2 regions of the Streptomyces sp. XD-27 genome follow, and region 2 is predicted to be linked to the other one. Evidence: riboswitches for the same ligand, from Rfam matches in the RefSeq annotation. Region 2 holds a riboswitch; the other holds the start of a gene.
The links. A riboswitch is a leader RNA that binds a small molecule or an ion and turns the genes downstream of it on or off. The one in region 2 is predicted to bind cobalamin.
Positions count from the first base shown of each region.

Region 1: linked by a shared signal. The riboswitch ahead of Q3Y56_RS15540 (iron ABC transporter permease) and the one ahead of Q3Y56_RS23685 (ribonucleoside-diphosphate reductase subunit alpha) in region 2 are both predicted to bind cobalamin.

Region 1 covers NZ_CP130713.1:3,647,421-3,654,492, forward strand. Annotated here, with positions in the region: gene Q3Y56_RS15520 (DUF1416 domain-containing protein) at 1-132, shown strand, start outside; gene Q3Y56_RS15525 (DUF3099 domain-containing protein) at 254-502, shown strand; gene Q3Y56_RS15530 (DsrE family protein) at 566-931, opposite strand; gene Q3Y56_RS15535 (FABP family protein) at 1,152-1,724, shown strand; cobalamin riboswitch at 1,734-1,867, shown strand; gene Q3Y56_RS15540 (iron ABC transporter permease) at 2,083-3,105, shown strand; gene Q3Y56_RS15545 (ABC transporter ATP-binding protein) at 3,105-3,896, shown strand; gene Q3Y56_RS15550 (ABC transporter substrate-binding protein) at 3,906-4,937, shown strand; gene Q3Y56_RS15555 (Fur family transcriptional regulator) at 4,957-5,460, shown strand; gene Q3Y56_RS15560 (folate-binding protein YgfZ) at 5,470-6,435, shown strand; gene dtd (D-aminoacyl-tRNA deacylase) at 6,451-6,876, opposite strand; gene Q3Y56_RS15570 (hypothetical protein) at 7,021-7,072, shown strand, end outside.
Region 2 covers NZ_CP130713.1:5,433,508-5,440,579, reverse strand. Annotated here, with positions in the region: gene Q3Y56_RS23700 (DUF3311 domain-containing protein) at 1-51, shown strand, start outside; gene mctP (monocarboxylate uptake permease MctP) at 48-1,694, shown strand; cobalamin riboswitch at 1,856-1,997, shown strand; gene Q3Y56_RS23690 (hypothetical protein) at 1,971-2,117, opposite strand; gene Q3Y56_RS23685 (ribonucleoside-diphosphate reductase subunit alpha) at 2,122-4,533, shown strand; partial or broken gene Q3Y56_RS23680 (ribonucleotide-diphosphate reductase subunit beta) at 4,533-5,551, shown strand; gene Q3Y56_RS23675 (hypothetical protein) at 5,633-5,968, opposite strand; gene Q3Y56_RS23670 (hypothetical protein) at 6,091-6,366, opposite strand; gene Q3Y56_RS23665 (hypothetical protein) at 6,647-7,072, opposite strand, start outside.

The DNA of each region.
Region 1 (7,072 bases), 1.8 Mb from region 2:
GCGACGGGCCAGTTCCGCTTCTACGCCGCCGAGGGCACCTGGACGCTGCGCGCCCTGGTGCCGGGCGCGACCGCGGACCGCACCGTTATCGCCCAGAAGGGCGGACTGGCGGAGGTCGCCATCGCCGTCTGAGCCGCAACCCGGCTCACGGGCCGAGAGCCGCATCCCTGGGTTGGACGCCCTCTGCGGGATGCGGCTCTCGGTCGTTGCGGGCGCGGTTACGGGGAGCGGCCTTCGGTCGTACGCTGAAAGCGTGTACGCGCGACGGCGCCGTGCTTACTTCGTCCTGATGGGCGCGTGTCTGACGCTGTTCATCACGGCGTGGGCCGTCGTGCGCCTGTGGTCCGTGCCGGTGGCGGTCGCGATGTGCGTCGTCGCCATGGCCATCCCGCCGTTCGCCGCGATCATCGCGAACCGCAGAGGGCCGGACGACCGGTGGTGGGACGAGACGGGCGACCGGCAGTCGGACGAGTGGTGGCGCGAGCTGGACCGCCGGAGCTGAGTCGCGGGCGAAGCCCGGTACGGCGCTCGGTACCCGCAGACGGCGCTCGGTACCCGTAGACGCTCAGTACACGAGCGCCTGCACGCCGTCCGGCATGATCTCGCTGACGAAGACCTGCATCCCCGCGATCCGCGCGCCCTTGATGAGGTCCTTCTCCTCGATCCCGCGCCGGGCCGCGCACTGCGAACACACCGTGATCGTCCCGCCGCCCACCAGGATGCCGTCGATCAGATCCGGCAGCGGCGCCGCGTGCGGCAGCTCGAACTCCGCCGCCCGCCCCGGCAGGGCGAACCACGTCGACTCCCCGGTCAGATACAGCGAGACCTCGACCCCGCTGGCCGCGGCCACCGCCGCCGCCGTGAACCCCTGCGAGCACCGCTCCGGCGCGTCCGCGCCCGCGGTCACCTTGATCACCAGCTTCTTGGCCATGGCCCCAGCCTAGGTGAGGCGGCATCGCGGACTAGACTGGCGGCGATCCGTAATACCTCACTCCGTCCGAGGAGCGCGCTCGTGCTTGAGGCAGTCTTCACCACCCTGATGATCCTGGTCGCGGTAGGCACGCTCGGCTTCGTCGGGCTGACCTGGAAGAAGCTGTACCAGGGCCAGCGCTGACCGCTCCCTTCCGCTCACTAGCAGAACGCCTGATTCCATGATCGAGATCCCGTCCGACCTCCACCCGGACCTCGTGCCCCTCGCCTTCCTCCTCGGCAACTGGACGGGTGCGGGCGTCGCCGACTTCCCGGGCTCGAAGAAGTGCAACTTCGGGCAGGAAGTGACCTTCAGCCACGACGGCCGGGACTTCCTGGAGTACGTCTCGCGCAGCTGGGTGCTGGACGCGGAGGGCAAGCAGGTCGAGCCGCTGGAGACCGAGTCCGGCTACTGGCGGATCGACAAGGACCGCAAGGTCGAGATCGTGATGATCCGCGACCAGGGCGTCGTCGAGGTCTGGTACGGCGAGCTGGCGGCGCAGAAGCCCCAGATCGACCTGGTCACCGACGCCGTCGCGCGCACCGCCGCCTCCGGCCCGTACTCCGGCGGCAAGCGGCTGTACGGCTACGTCAAGGGGGACCTGATGTGGGTCGGCGAGAAGGCCACCCCCGAGGTGCCGCTGCGCCCCTACATGTCGGCGCACCTGAAGAAGTCCGTCACGCCCGAGCAGGTCGCGGCCTGGGCCAAGGACCTGGGTGACCTGCCGGACGACGGCATCGCCTTCTTCCGCTGACCTTCGGCTCTTCTGCTTCACGTCTTCTGCTTCACACCCGCCCCCGCGGGGGAAGTCCGGTCGAAGTCCGGCGCTGACCCGCAACAGTAGGCGGCCCCAGTGGGTCGCAAGCCTGATCACCCGCGGCGGCGGCAGCTCCTGACAACTCGCCGTGGACTGCGAGGGGACCGCCACCGGCATCGAGTGCCCGGGCCGCGCCTCCTTTCTCCGTACGGACGCGGCCCGAGGTGAAAGCGACCCGCCCGTGGCGAGCCCCACCGACACCGCGGACCCGCGCCCACGGACCGTCGACGCGGACCCGCGCGCACAGGCCGCCTCGGACCCGCGCCCACGCGCCGGCGCGCCCCGCCGGGTCCCGTTGCCGCCGCTGGTCGGCGCGCTCACCGCCGCGCTCGTGGTCTCCCTCGTCTGCGGCGTGGGCCTCGGCGCCGCCGGGCTGTCCTGGTCCGAGGTGCTGCGCATGCTGCGCGCCGGGCTGACCGGGGGCACCATCGGCCGGGACGAACTCTCCGCGTACACCATCGTGTGGGAGCTGCGCTTCCCGCGCGCCGTCCTGGCCGCCGTCGTCGGGGCCGGGCTCGCGGCCATCGGCGTGGCGGTCCAGGCGATGGTGCGCAACGCGCTCGCCGACCCGTTCGTGCTGGGCATCTCCTCGGGCGCGGCGATCGGCGCCAACGCCGTGCTGCTCTTCGGCGCCCTCGCGAGCCTGGGTGTCTGGGCGCTGTCGCTGTCCGCGTTCGTCTCGGCGCTGGCGTCGATGGCCCTGGTGTACGCGGCGGCCCGCACGCCGCAGGGGCTGACCCCGCTGCGCCTGGTGCTGACCGGTTCGGCCATGTACTACGGCTTCTCGGCGATCACCACGCTGATGGTCTTCTCCGCCGACCGGGGCGATGCCGCCCGCTCCGCGATGATGTGGCTGCTCGGCAGCCTGAGCGGCGCGAGCTGGGCGGCGGTGCCGATCGCGGCCGCCGCGGTGGCCGCGGCCCTGGGCTATCTCGCGCTCTCCGCCGGCCGTCTCAACGCGCTCGCCATGGGCGACGAGACCGCCACCGCGCTCGGCGTGGACGCGGCCCGGCTGCGGACCGAGCTGTTCGTGGTGACCGCCGCCGTCACCGGCGCGGTGGTCGCGGTCAGCGGCGCGATCGGGTTCGTCGGGCTGATGGTGCCGCATCTGGCGCGGATGCTGGTCGGCGCCGACCACCGCCGGGTACTGGCCGTCGCGCCGCTGCTCGGCGCGGTGCTGCTGGTGTGGGTGGACATCCTGTCCCGGGTGCTGCTGCCGCCGATCGAACTGCCCCTCGGGGTCATCACGGCCGTCATCGGGGTGCCCTGCTTCGTCCTGCTGATGCGCCGCCGCGGCTACAGCTTCGGAGGCGCGTGATGCGGGTCGACATCGAGGGCCTGAGCGTGGAGGTCGCGGGCGCGCGGCTCGTCGACGACATCGCGCTGCGGGCCGGGACCGGGCAGCTGGTCGGGCTCGTCGGCCCCAACGGCAGCGGCAAGTCCACCCTGCTGCGCTGCGTCTACCGGGCGCTGCGCCCCACCGCGGGCACGGTCCGGCTCGACGGTGAGGACCTGTACGCGCTCACCGCACGGGAGGGCGCGCGGCGGCTGGCCGCGCTGCCGCAGGAGTCGGCGAGCGAGTTCGACTTCACCGTCGCCGAGGTGGTCGCCATGGGCCGGCTGCCGCACCAGCGCGCCGCCGGGCGGGTCACCGATGCCGACCGGGAGGCGTGCGCGGCCGCGCTGGCGCGGGTGGGCGCGGACCGGCTCGCCGACCGCGGCTTCCTGTCCCTGTCCGGCGGCGAGAAGCAGCGGGTGCTGATCGCCCGCGCGCTGGCGCAGGAGCCGCGGGTGCTCGTCCTGGACGAGCCGACGAACCACCTGGACATCGCCCAGCAGCTGGAGGTGCTGGCGCTGGTGAAGGACAGCAGGCTCACCGTGCTGACCGCGCTGCACGACCTGAACCTCGCCGCCGTCCACTGCGACGTGCTGTACGTGATCGCGCGCGGCCGGATCGTCGCCTCCGGCGCCCCCCACGACGTGCTCACCCCCGAGCTGCTGGCCGAGGTCTTCGGCGTCCGTGCGCACCGCGTACCGCACCCCGAGACCGGTGCCGTGCAGTTGCTCTTCGACCTCCTCCCCGCCCTTCCCTCTCCCCGCTCTTCGTAAGGACGGCTCATGCGCCTGACGCCCATCGCCCTCGTGCTCGCCCTCGGCCTCGGCCTGACCGGGTGCGGCGCCCATGTGGCGGACGACGCCGCGGACGACGACGCCCGCGGCGGCAGGCCGTCCGGCCACTACCCGGTGACCGTCGAGAACTGCGGGCGGAAGGTCACGTACGACAAGGCGCCCCGGCGCGTGGTCACCAACGACGTGGGCATCACGGAGATCATGTTCGCCCTCGGGCTGGAGGACCGCATGGCCGGTTTCGTGATGCCCGACGACAAGGGCGACCTGGACGCCGTGCCGTGGAAGGACTCCTACGGCAAGGTGCCGTGGCTGTCGAAGAAGGAGATCACCAAGGAGCTCGCCCTCGACGCCGACGCCGACCTGGTCTTCGCGGGCTGGAACTACGGCTTCAACGAGGCCACCGGCGTCACCCCCGCCGCGCTGAAGAAGCTCGGCATCGGCTCGTACGTCCTGACCGAGTCCTGCCGCAACGGCCAGGGCTCGGCGCGCGGGGTGATGCCGCCGCTGGAGGCCCTGTACGCCGACCTGGCCACCCTGGGGAAGATCTTCGACGTCGAGGACCGGGCCGCCGCGCTGGTGCGGGACTTCAAGCAGCAGGTCGCCGACGCCCGGGCCAAGGCCCCGAAGGGCGACCACCGCCCCACCGTCTTCCTCTACGACGACGGCCGGGACCGGCCGTTCACCTCGGGCCGCTACGCCGGGCCGCACGACATCATCACCAAGGCGGGCGGCGACCACGTCATGAAGGACCTCGAGGACTCGTGGACGACCGTCGGCTGGGAGACCGTCGTCGAACGCGACCCCGAGGTCATCGTGATCAACGACTACGGGGACACCAGCGCCGCCCGGAAGCGGGACTTCCTGCTGTCCTACGGCCCGCTGCGGAACGTCTCGGCGGTCAAGCACCGGCGGATCTACGTCATGGACTACGCCGACCTGGTCGAAAGCCCCCGCAACCCGGCGGCGATCGTCGCCCTGGCCGCGTATCTGCGCGGAATCGAGACCTCCCGCGGCCGGTGACGGCTTCTACACTGGGCCCGTGGCGACCACCGACTGGAAGACCGACCTTCGAGAGCGCGGCTACCGCCTGACCCCGCAGCGCCAGCTCGTGCTGGAGGCTGTCGACCACCTTGAGCACGCCACCCCGGACGACATCCTCACCGAGGTACGGCGCACGGCGAGCGGGATCAACATCTCCACCGTCTACCGGACGCTGGAGCTGCTGGAGGAGCTGGGGCTGGTCAGCCACGCCCATCTCGGGCACGGCGCGCCGACCTACCACCTCGCCGACCGGCACCACCACATCCACCTGGTGTGCCGGGACTGCACGGAGGTGATCGAGGCCGACCTGTCGGTGGCCGAGGCGTTCACCGCGAAGCTGCGCGAGGACTTCGGCTTCGACACCGACATGAAGCACTTCGCGATCTTCGGCCGGTGCGCCGGATGCGGTGCGGGCGAGGGTCGGGGCGAGGCCGAGGGAGCGCGGGGCGACTCCCCGGAACGGCGGGGCAACTCCCCTGAGGGCGCGGCCGGGTCGTCGTAGGCTTGGCGCATGAAGAGCCCTTTGCTGTCGCTGCCCGGCGCCGTCCCCGGCGAGGGCCCCGACGAAGGCGTCGCCGCGCACTACGGCGACCTGTTCCGTGAGCAGCGCTCGCTCGCCGACGGGACCGGCCTGGTGGACCTCTCCCACCGCGGCGTGGTCACCGTCAGCGGTGCCGACCGGCTGAGCTGGCTGCACCTGCTGCTCACCCAGCACGTCAGCGAGTTGCCGCCGGGACAGGCCACCGAGGCGCTGATCCTCTCCGCCCACGGCCACATCGAGCACGTCCTCTACCTCGTCGACGACGGCGAGACGACCTGGGCGCACGTGGAGCCGGGCACCCAGGAGGCGCTGATCGCCTATCTGGAGAGCATGAAGTTCTTCTACCGCGTGGAGATAGCCGACGCGACGGAGCGTTACGCGGTCGTGCACCTCCCCGCGGGCAGCATCACCGCCGCCCCGGAGGGCGTGGTGGTCCGCGAGACGGCGTACGGCCGGGACCTGTTCCTGCCGCGCGAGTCGCTGGAGTCCTTCGCCGCGGAGCACGGTCCTGCGGTCGGGGTGCTGGCGTACGAGGCGCTGCGCGTGGAGGCGCACCGGCCGCGGCTGGGGCTGGAGACCGACCATCGGACGATCCCGCACGAGCTGGGCTGGATCGGCACGGCCGTCCATCTCCAGAAGGGCTGCTACCGCGGCCAGGAGACCGTCGCCCGGGTGCAGAACCTGGGCAAGCCGCCGCGCCGCCTGGTCTTCCTGCACCTGGACGGCAGCGAGGTGAAGCTGCCGGGGCACGGGGCGCCGGTACGGCTGGCGCGGGACGGCGAGGACGGCCGGCAGCTCGGGTTCGTCACCACGTCGGCCCGCCACCACGAGCTGGGCCCGATCGCGCTGGCGCTGGTGAAGCGGAACGTCCCCGTGGACGCGGAGCTGATCGTGGACGGCACGGCGGCGGCACAGGAGGTCGTGGTGGAGCCGTAGGGCCCCACCGGGACCTCAGACCTCGACCAGCACCGTGAACGGGCCGCTGTTCGTGAGCGAGACCTTCATGTCCGCTCCGAACCGGCCCGTCTCCACCGGTGCGCCCAGCTCCCGCAGCCGCGCCACCACCTCGTCGACCAGCGGCTCGGCGACGTCGCCGGGCGCCGCCGCGTTCCAGGTGGGGCGGCGGCCCTTGCGGGCGTCGCCGTAGAGCGTGAACTGGCTGATGACCAGGAGCGGGGCGCCCAGGTCCGAGCAGGACTTCTCGCCCTCCAGCACCCGCAGCGACCACAGTTTGCGGGCCAGCTGGGCCGCCTTGGCCGGGGTGTCGTCGTGGGTCACCCCGACCAGCACGCACAGGCCCTCGCCGACGATCTCGCCGACCGTCTCCCCGTCCACGACGACGCTCGCGCCGTCGACTCTCTGTACCACAGCTCGCATACGGTCCATCATGCCGTGCGTCCATCCGGGGCCGATCGGCGCACACGCACTGCAAGCCATAGGCCCGCGATGGCACGATGCGTGCACGCAGTGCGCGATGTGGACGGCGCGGCCGGGGCCGCGTACCGAAGGGGACGGAAACGCATGAGCACACCCACCACCGGGCAGGCACCCGGACCCGTACCGACCTGCACCC
Region 2 (7,072 bases):
CGTGAGAAGCGGGCGCTGAGCGCGTCCCGCGAGGGGGGTGCGGCGAAGTGAACGACGGCGTGAACGGCGTGGCGCTCGCCGTCTTCATCTTCTTCTTCCTGGCCGTCACCGTCATGGGCTTCATGGCCGCGCGATGGCGGGCGGCCGAGAACGCCAACAACCTCGACGAGTGGGGTCTCGGCGGCCGCAGCTTCGGCACCTGGGTCACCTGGTTCCTGCTGGGCGGCGACCTGTACACCGCGTACACCTTCGTCGCGGTACCGGCCGCGGTCTACGCGGCGGGCGCGGCCGGCTTCTTCGCCGTCCCGTACACGATCCTCGTCTACCCGCTGATCTTCACCTTCCTGCCCCGCCTGTGGTCGGTGTCCCACAAGCACGGGTACGTCACCACCTCCGACTTCGTCCGCGGCCGCTTCGGCTCCAAGGGCCTGTCGCTGGCCGTCGCGGTCACCGGCATCCTCGCCACGATGCCCTACATCGCGCTGCAACTCGTCGGCATCCAGGCGGTGCTGGACGTGATGGGCGTCGGCGGCGGCGAGGACACCAACTGGTTCATCAAGGACCTGCCGCTGCTCATCGCCTTCGGCGTGCTCGCGGCGTACACCTACTCCTCCGGGCTGCGCGCCCCGGCGCTGATCGCGTTCGTGAAGGACACCCTGATCTACATCGTCATCGTGGTGGCGATCATCTACATCCCGATCAAGTTGGGCGGCTTCGACGACATCTTCGCCAAGGCCGGGGATGCGTTCTCGCAGACGAACGAGGCGACAGGGAAGCCGCGCGGCGCGCTGACGCCACCGGAGGCCTCGCAATGGGCGTACGCGACGCTGGCACTCGGCTCCGCGCTGGCGCTGTTCATGTACCCGCACTCCATCACCGCGACGCTGTCCAGCCGCAGCCGCGAGGTGATCCGCCGCAACACCACCATCCTGCCGCTGTACTCGCTGATGCTCGGGCTGCTGGCGCTGCTGGGCTTCATGGCGATCGCGGCGGGCGTGAAGGTGGACAACGGGCAGCTGGCCATCCCGCAGCTCTTCGAGGACATGTTCCCGGACTGGTTCGCGGGCGTGGCGTTCGCCGCGATCGGCATCGGCGCGCTGGTGCCGGCCGCGATCATGTCGATCGCCGCGGCGAACCTGTTCACCCGCAACATCTACAAGGACTTCCTCAAGCCCGACGCGACGCCGGAGCAGGAGACGAAGGTCTCCAAGCTGGTGTCCCTGCTGGTCAAGGTGGGCGCGCTGGCCTTCGTCCTGACCATGGACAAGACGGTGGCGATCAACTTCCAGCTGCTGGGCGGTATCTGGATCCTCCAGACCTTCCCGGCGCTGGTGGGCGGTCTGTTCACCCGCTGGTTCCACCGCTGGGCGCTGCTCGCGGGCTGGGCGGTCGGCATGGTCTACGGCACGGTCGCGGCGTACGGCGTGGCGAGCCCCACCCAGAAGCACTTCGGCGGCAGCCAGAAGGAGATCCCCGGCATTGGTGAGATCGGCTACATCGGTCTGACCGCCTTCGTCCTGAACGTCGCCGTCACGGTCGCCCTGACCGTCGTCCTGCGGGCGCTGAAGGCGCCCGACGGCATCGACGAGACCTCCCCGGAGGACTACAGGGCGGACGCGGGCGACCCGGGCGTCAGGGCCGAGCGGCCCGTGGAGGCGGCCGGGGCGGCCGTGAAGGCGCCGGGCGGACACTGACGGCGCGCGGCGCACGGCCGCGCGGTAGCGTGGAGGACAGGGGCGTGGCGCTCTCGCCGCGCCCCTTCCGCATGCCGGCGCACGCCGCCAACAGCCTCCCGATATAGCACATTCGTGCGAAAGCTCAAACCGAGTGACACAACATGTGGTGGCGCGTGCGGCAGTCAACACAAGATGTATGCTCATCCTCGCTGTCGCCGCAGGGGAATCCGGTGCGAATCCGGAACTGTCCCGCAACGGTGTACGTGTGTGTTTTTGCGTGCGCGTGAAGTCCGACTACCTGCCGACGGCCTCGAACACGTCCGGGCCTCGCGGGTTGGGCCGGTGGACGCTGCGCGGCATGCCCTGCTCCGGTGCGGCACGCCCGTACGCGACCATCGCGCACCACCCCTCCTGGCCCCCCAGCCGAGCGAGGGAGAGCACTTCCGTGACCATCGCGCCCGCCGATCCGGTTTCAGCGGCCCAGGACTCCAAGGACTCCGCGGCCGCCGCCGACGCGCCCGGAACCGCCCTGTTGCGTACCCTGACCGATCTCACCGCGGATCTTCCCGCCACCGACCCCGGCAAGGTCGCCGCCGCCGCGCTGCGCGGCCGGCACGCCGGGTCGGACGAGGCGGAGTTGCGGGCCCTGGCCACCGAGGCCGCCGCCGGCCTGATCGCGGAGGAGCCGGAGTACTCCCGGCTCGCCGCCCGGCTGCTGACCCTCGCCATCGCCGAGGAGGCGGCCGGGCAGGGCGCGGTCTCCTTCTCCGCCTCCGTCGAGGTGGGCCACCGCGAGGGCCTGATCGCCGACTCCACGGCCGCCTTCGTGCGGACGCACGCCGCCCGGCTGGACACCCTGGTCGACAAGACGCTGGCCGACGGCGCCGACGACCGCTTCGGCTACTTCGGCCTGCGCACCCTGCACAGCCGTTACCTGCTGCGCCACCCCATCACCCGTCAGGTGGTCGAGACCCCGCAGCACTTCCTGCTGCGCGTGGCCTGCGGGCTGGCCGAGGACCTGTCCGACCGGGCGCTGGCGGACGTCTGCGAGCTGTACCGGCTCACCAGCACGCTGTCGTACCTGCCGAGCTCCCCCACCCTGTTCAACTCCGGCACCCGCCACCCGCAGATGTCGTCCTGCTATCTGCTGGACTCGCCGCTGGACGAGCTGGACTCGATCTACAACCGCTACCACCAGGTGGCGCGGCTGTCGAAGCACGCCGGCGGCATCGGCCTGTCGTACTCGCGCATCCGCGCCCGCGGGTCGCTGATCCGCGGCACCAACGGGCACTCCAACGGCATCGTGCCGTTCCTGCGGACCCTGGACGCCTCCGTCGCCGCCGTCAACCAGGGCGGCCGACGCAAGGGCGCGGCCTGCGTGTACCTGGAGACCTGGCACGCGGACATCGAGGAGTTCCTGGAGCTGCGGGACAACACCGGTGAGGAAGCCCGCCGCACCCACAACCTCAACATCGCGCACTGGATCCCGGACGAGTTCATGCGCCGGGTCGAGGCCGACGCCGACTGGTCGCTGTTCTCGCCGTCCGACACGCCCGAGCTGGTCGACCTGTGGGGCGAGCGGTTCGACGCCGCGTACCGCAAGGCCGAGGCCGAGGGCAAGGCCATCAAGACCGTCCCCGCCCGGCAGCTGTACGCGCGGATGATGCGCACCCTCGCGCAGACCGGCAACGGCTGGATGACGTTCAAGGACGCCGCCAACCGCACCGCGAACCAGACCGCCGAGCCCGGCAAGGTCGTCCACTCCTCCAACCTGTGCACCGAGATCCTCGAGGTCACGGACGACGGCGAGACGGCCGTGTGCAACCTGGGCTCGGTCAACCTGGCCGCGCACCTGGGCGCGGACGGCGACATGGACTGGGAGAAGCTGGACCGCACGGTCCGTACCGCCGTCACCTTCCTCGACCGCGTGGTGGACATCAACTTCTACCCCACGGAAGAGGCCGGGGCCTCCAACTCCCGCTGGCGGCCGGTCGGCCTGGGCCTGATGGGCCTGCAGGACGTGTTCTTCCGGCTGCGGCTGCCCTTCGACTCTGCCGAGGCCAAGGCGCTGTCCACCAAGATCTCCGAGCGCATCATGCTCGCGGCCTACGAGGCGTCCTGCGACCTCGCCGAGCGGCACGGGCCGCACCCGGCCTGGTCCGCGACCCGCACCGCACGCGGCGTCCTGCACCCCGACCACTACGCCGGCGCGCAGATGACGTGGCCCGAGCGGTGGGAGGCGCTCCGTACGCGGATGTCGAAGTCCGGCATGCGGAACTCGCTGCTGCTGGCCATCGCGCCGACGGCCACCATCGCGTCCATCGCGGGCGTCTACGAGTGCATCGAGCCGCAGGTCTCCAACCTCTTCAAGCGCGAGACGCTCAGCGGTGAGTTCCTCCAGGTCAACTCCTACCTGGTGGACGACCTCAAGCAGCTCGGCGTGTGGGACGCGCAGACCCGCGAGGCGCTGCGCGAGTCCAACGGCTCGGTCCAGGACTTCGGCTGGGTGCCGCAGGAGATCCGCGACCTGTACCGCACGGCGTGGGAGGTCCCGCAGCGCGCGCTGATCGACATGGCCGCCGCGCGCACCCCGTACCTCGACCAGAGCCAGTCGCTCAACCTCTTCATGGCGTCGCCCACCATCGGCAAGCTCAGCTCGATGTACGCGTACGCCTGGAAGCAGGGGATCAAGACGACGTACTACCTGCGCTCGCGCCCGGCGACCCGGATCGCTCAGTCCGCGCGCGCCAACGGGGCCACCGCGGCCGCCCCGATCCCCGCCCAGCAGGCCACGCCCGACGCCGAGGCGATCGCCTGCTCCCTGGAAAACCCCGAGTCCTGCGAGGCCTGCCAGTAATGACGACCCCTGCAAAGCCCAAGAACCTCCTGGACCCGGGCTTCGAACTCACCCTGCGACCGATGCGGTACCCGGACTTCTACGACCGCTACCGTGACGCGATCAAGAACACCTGGACCGTGGAGGAGGTCGACCTCCACTCCGACGTGGCCGACCTCGCCAAGCTCTCGCCGGGCGAGCAGCACCTGATCGGGCGCCTGGTCGCGTTCTTCGCCACCGGTGACTCGATCGTGGCGAACAACCTCGTGCTCACGCTGTACAAGCACATCAACTCCCCGAGGCGCGGCTGTACCTGTCGCGGCAGCTCTTCGAGGAGGCCGTGCACGTCCAGTTCTATCTGACGCTGCTGGACACCTACCTGCCCGACCCGGACGACCGCGCCGCCGCCTTCGACGCGGTGGAGAACATCCCGTCCATCCGGGAGAAGGCCCAGTTCTGCTTCAAGTGGATCAACGAGGTCGAGAAGCTGGACCGGCTGGAGTCCAAGGCGGACCGGCGCCGCTTCCTGCTGAACCTGATCTGCTTCGCGGCGTGCATCGAGGGCCTGTTCTTCTACGGCGCCTTCGCGTACGTGTACTGGTTCCGGTCGCGCGGCCTGCTGCACGGCCTGGCCACCGGCACCAACTGGGTCTTCCGGGACGAGTCCATGCACATGGACTTCGCCTTCCAGGTCGTGGACACCGTCCGCGAGGAGGAGCCGGACCTCTTCGACGAGGAGATGGGCAAGCAGGTCACCGCGATGCTGGAGGAGGCCGTCGAGGCCGAGCTGCAGTTCGCCCGCGACCTGTGCGGGGACGGCCTGCCGGGCATGAACACCGCCTCCATGCGCGAGTACCTGCAGTGCGTGGCCGACCAGCGGCTGGTCCGCCTCGGACTGCCGGTCCGCTACGGCTCGGAGAACCCCTTCTCCTTCATGGAGCTGCAGAACGTCCAGGAGCTGACCAACTTCTTCGAGCGGCGCGCCTCGGCCTACCAGGTCGCCGTCGAGGGCTCGGTCTCGTTCGACGACGAGTTCTGACAGGCAGCGGCCGATGGCCGGACCGGGTCCCCACCCGGCTCCGGCCATCCACTATGTGAGAAGAGCGCCCGCGACGATGGCTCAGCGCTCCCTGTCGTCTCTCGGTGCGTGGTTGGAGCAGTCCACACGCGCCTTCTCTTGCGGCTTCGGGTGCTCCTCGTACTGCACCCAGTCGAAGAGCAGATCCGTAGGCCGGGGCAGCTTCCCCCACAGGAGTCCGGTCACACATGACTGGACTTGGCGGACGTGGTACTTGCCGTCCTTGCTGCGGTAGTCCGTCTTGTCGTTGCAGACGACGTTGCCGCTGTCGTCCCGCTCGCAGGCGGCGCCTGGGGCGCCCTGTGCCGCGCCCGCGTATGTCGTCGTCAGACCCGCGAATACCGCGGCGACCAGTGCCACCTTCTTCCAACTGACCATGAGTCATCCTTTGTGATCGATGGCCGGACTGGCAGAACATCAGAGATGGGTCCCGGCGCCGGGCTTGTGGCTCGGACGCCGGGACCCATGTCACTTACCTACTCACCTGCTGGGCGCGATGCTCAGTGCCCCAGAGCGTGGTTGCTGCAGTCCTGGCTCGTGCCCGTCTTGGCGTACGCGTTGCCGTTCTCGCCCTCGGCGAACAGGTTGCCCAGGAGGTTGCCGAGGATGTTGATGCCACCCAGCACGTTCACGTTGAGGTCGTGCGACTTGCAGGAGCTGTGCTGCTTGACGTCGATGTCCGGGCCGTGGCCGCCGGCCGCGGCAGTGCCGGCGCCAACGAAGCCGACGCTGCCGAGCATGGCTACCACCACGGCAGCCTTCTGAAGCTTGCGCATTTCTTCTCCGTTTGTTTGAGCGCGATGCGGTCCGTTTTGGACCAACTTCGTACAGTTACGGAGGTTAATGGAAGAACATCCCATTTTGTCCGACGACGCGCTGATTTGCGGAATAATTATGGGCGGCACCCGGGAACCCCGGCCGAACACCGGGCAGTTGGTAGGTGACGCCCGATCAGAGGCGCGACGACACGCCCCGGATGGGCGTAACGCACGCCAGCGGGCCCCCTGGAGACCGATCCCCAGGGGGCCCGCTGCGAGCGTCGGCGTGAGGCGGACCTCAGCCGTGGAACTTGTTGAACGCGGTGTTGGGCTGGAGGCAGGTGAAGCCCTTCGTGTCAGCCGGCGAGAACACCCCGATCGGGATGTTGGTCTGAACGACCGTCTGCGGGCTGCACTCCTGCTCCGGGTGGAACACGTAGTTGTTCACCGGACGCTGGTCCTTGTGCTCGTGGTGGCCGCCCTGCTGCTGGTGGTGACCACCCTGCTGGTGGTGGCCGCCCTGGTGGTGACCGCCCTGCTGACCGTGACCACCGTCGTGGTGGTGGCCGCCCTGCTGCTGGTAGTAGCCGGTGTTGTGCTTGTAGCCGCTGTGGTGCTCGTAGCCGCTGTGGTGCTCGTAACCCAGCTCGGTCGGGGAAGCCTGCCCCTGGACGGCCTGGGTGTCGGGCTGCGGCTGGGCGGCCGGCTGCGGGGCGGGCGCCTG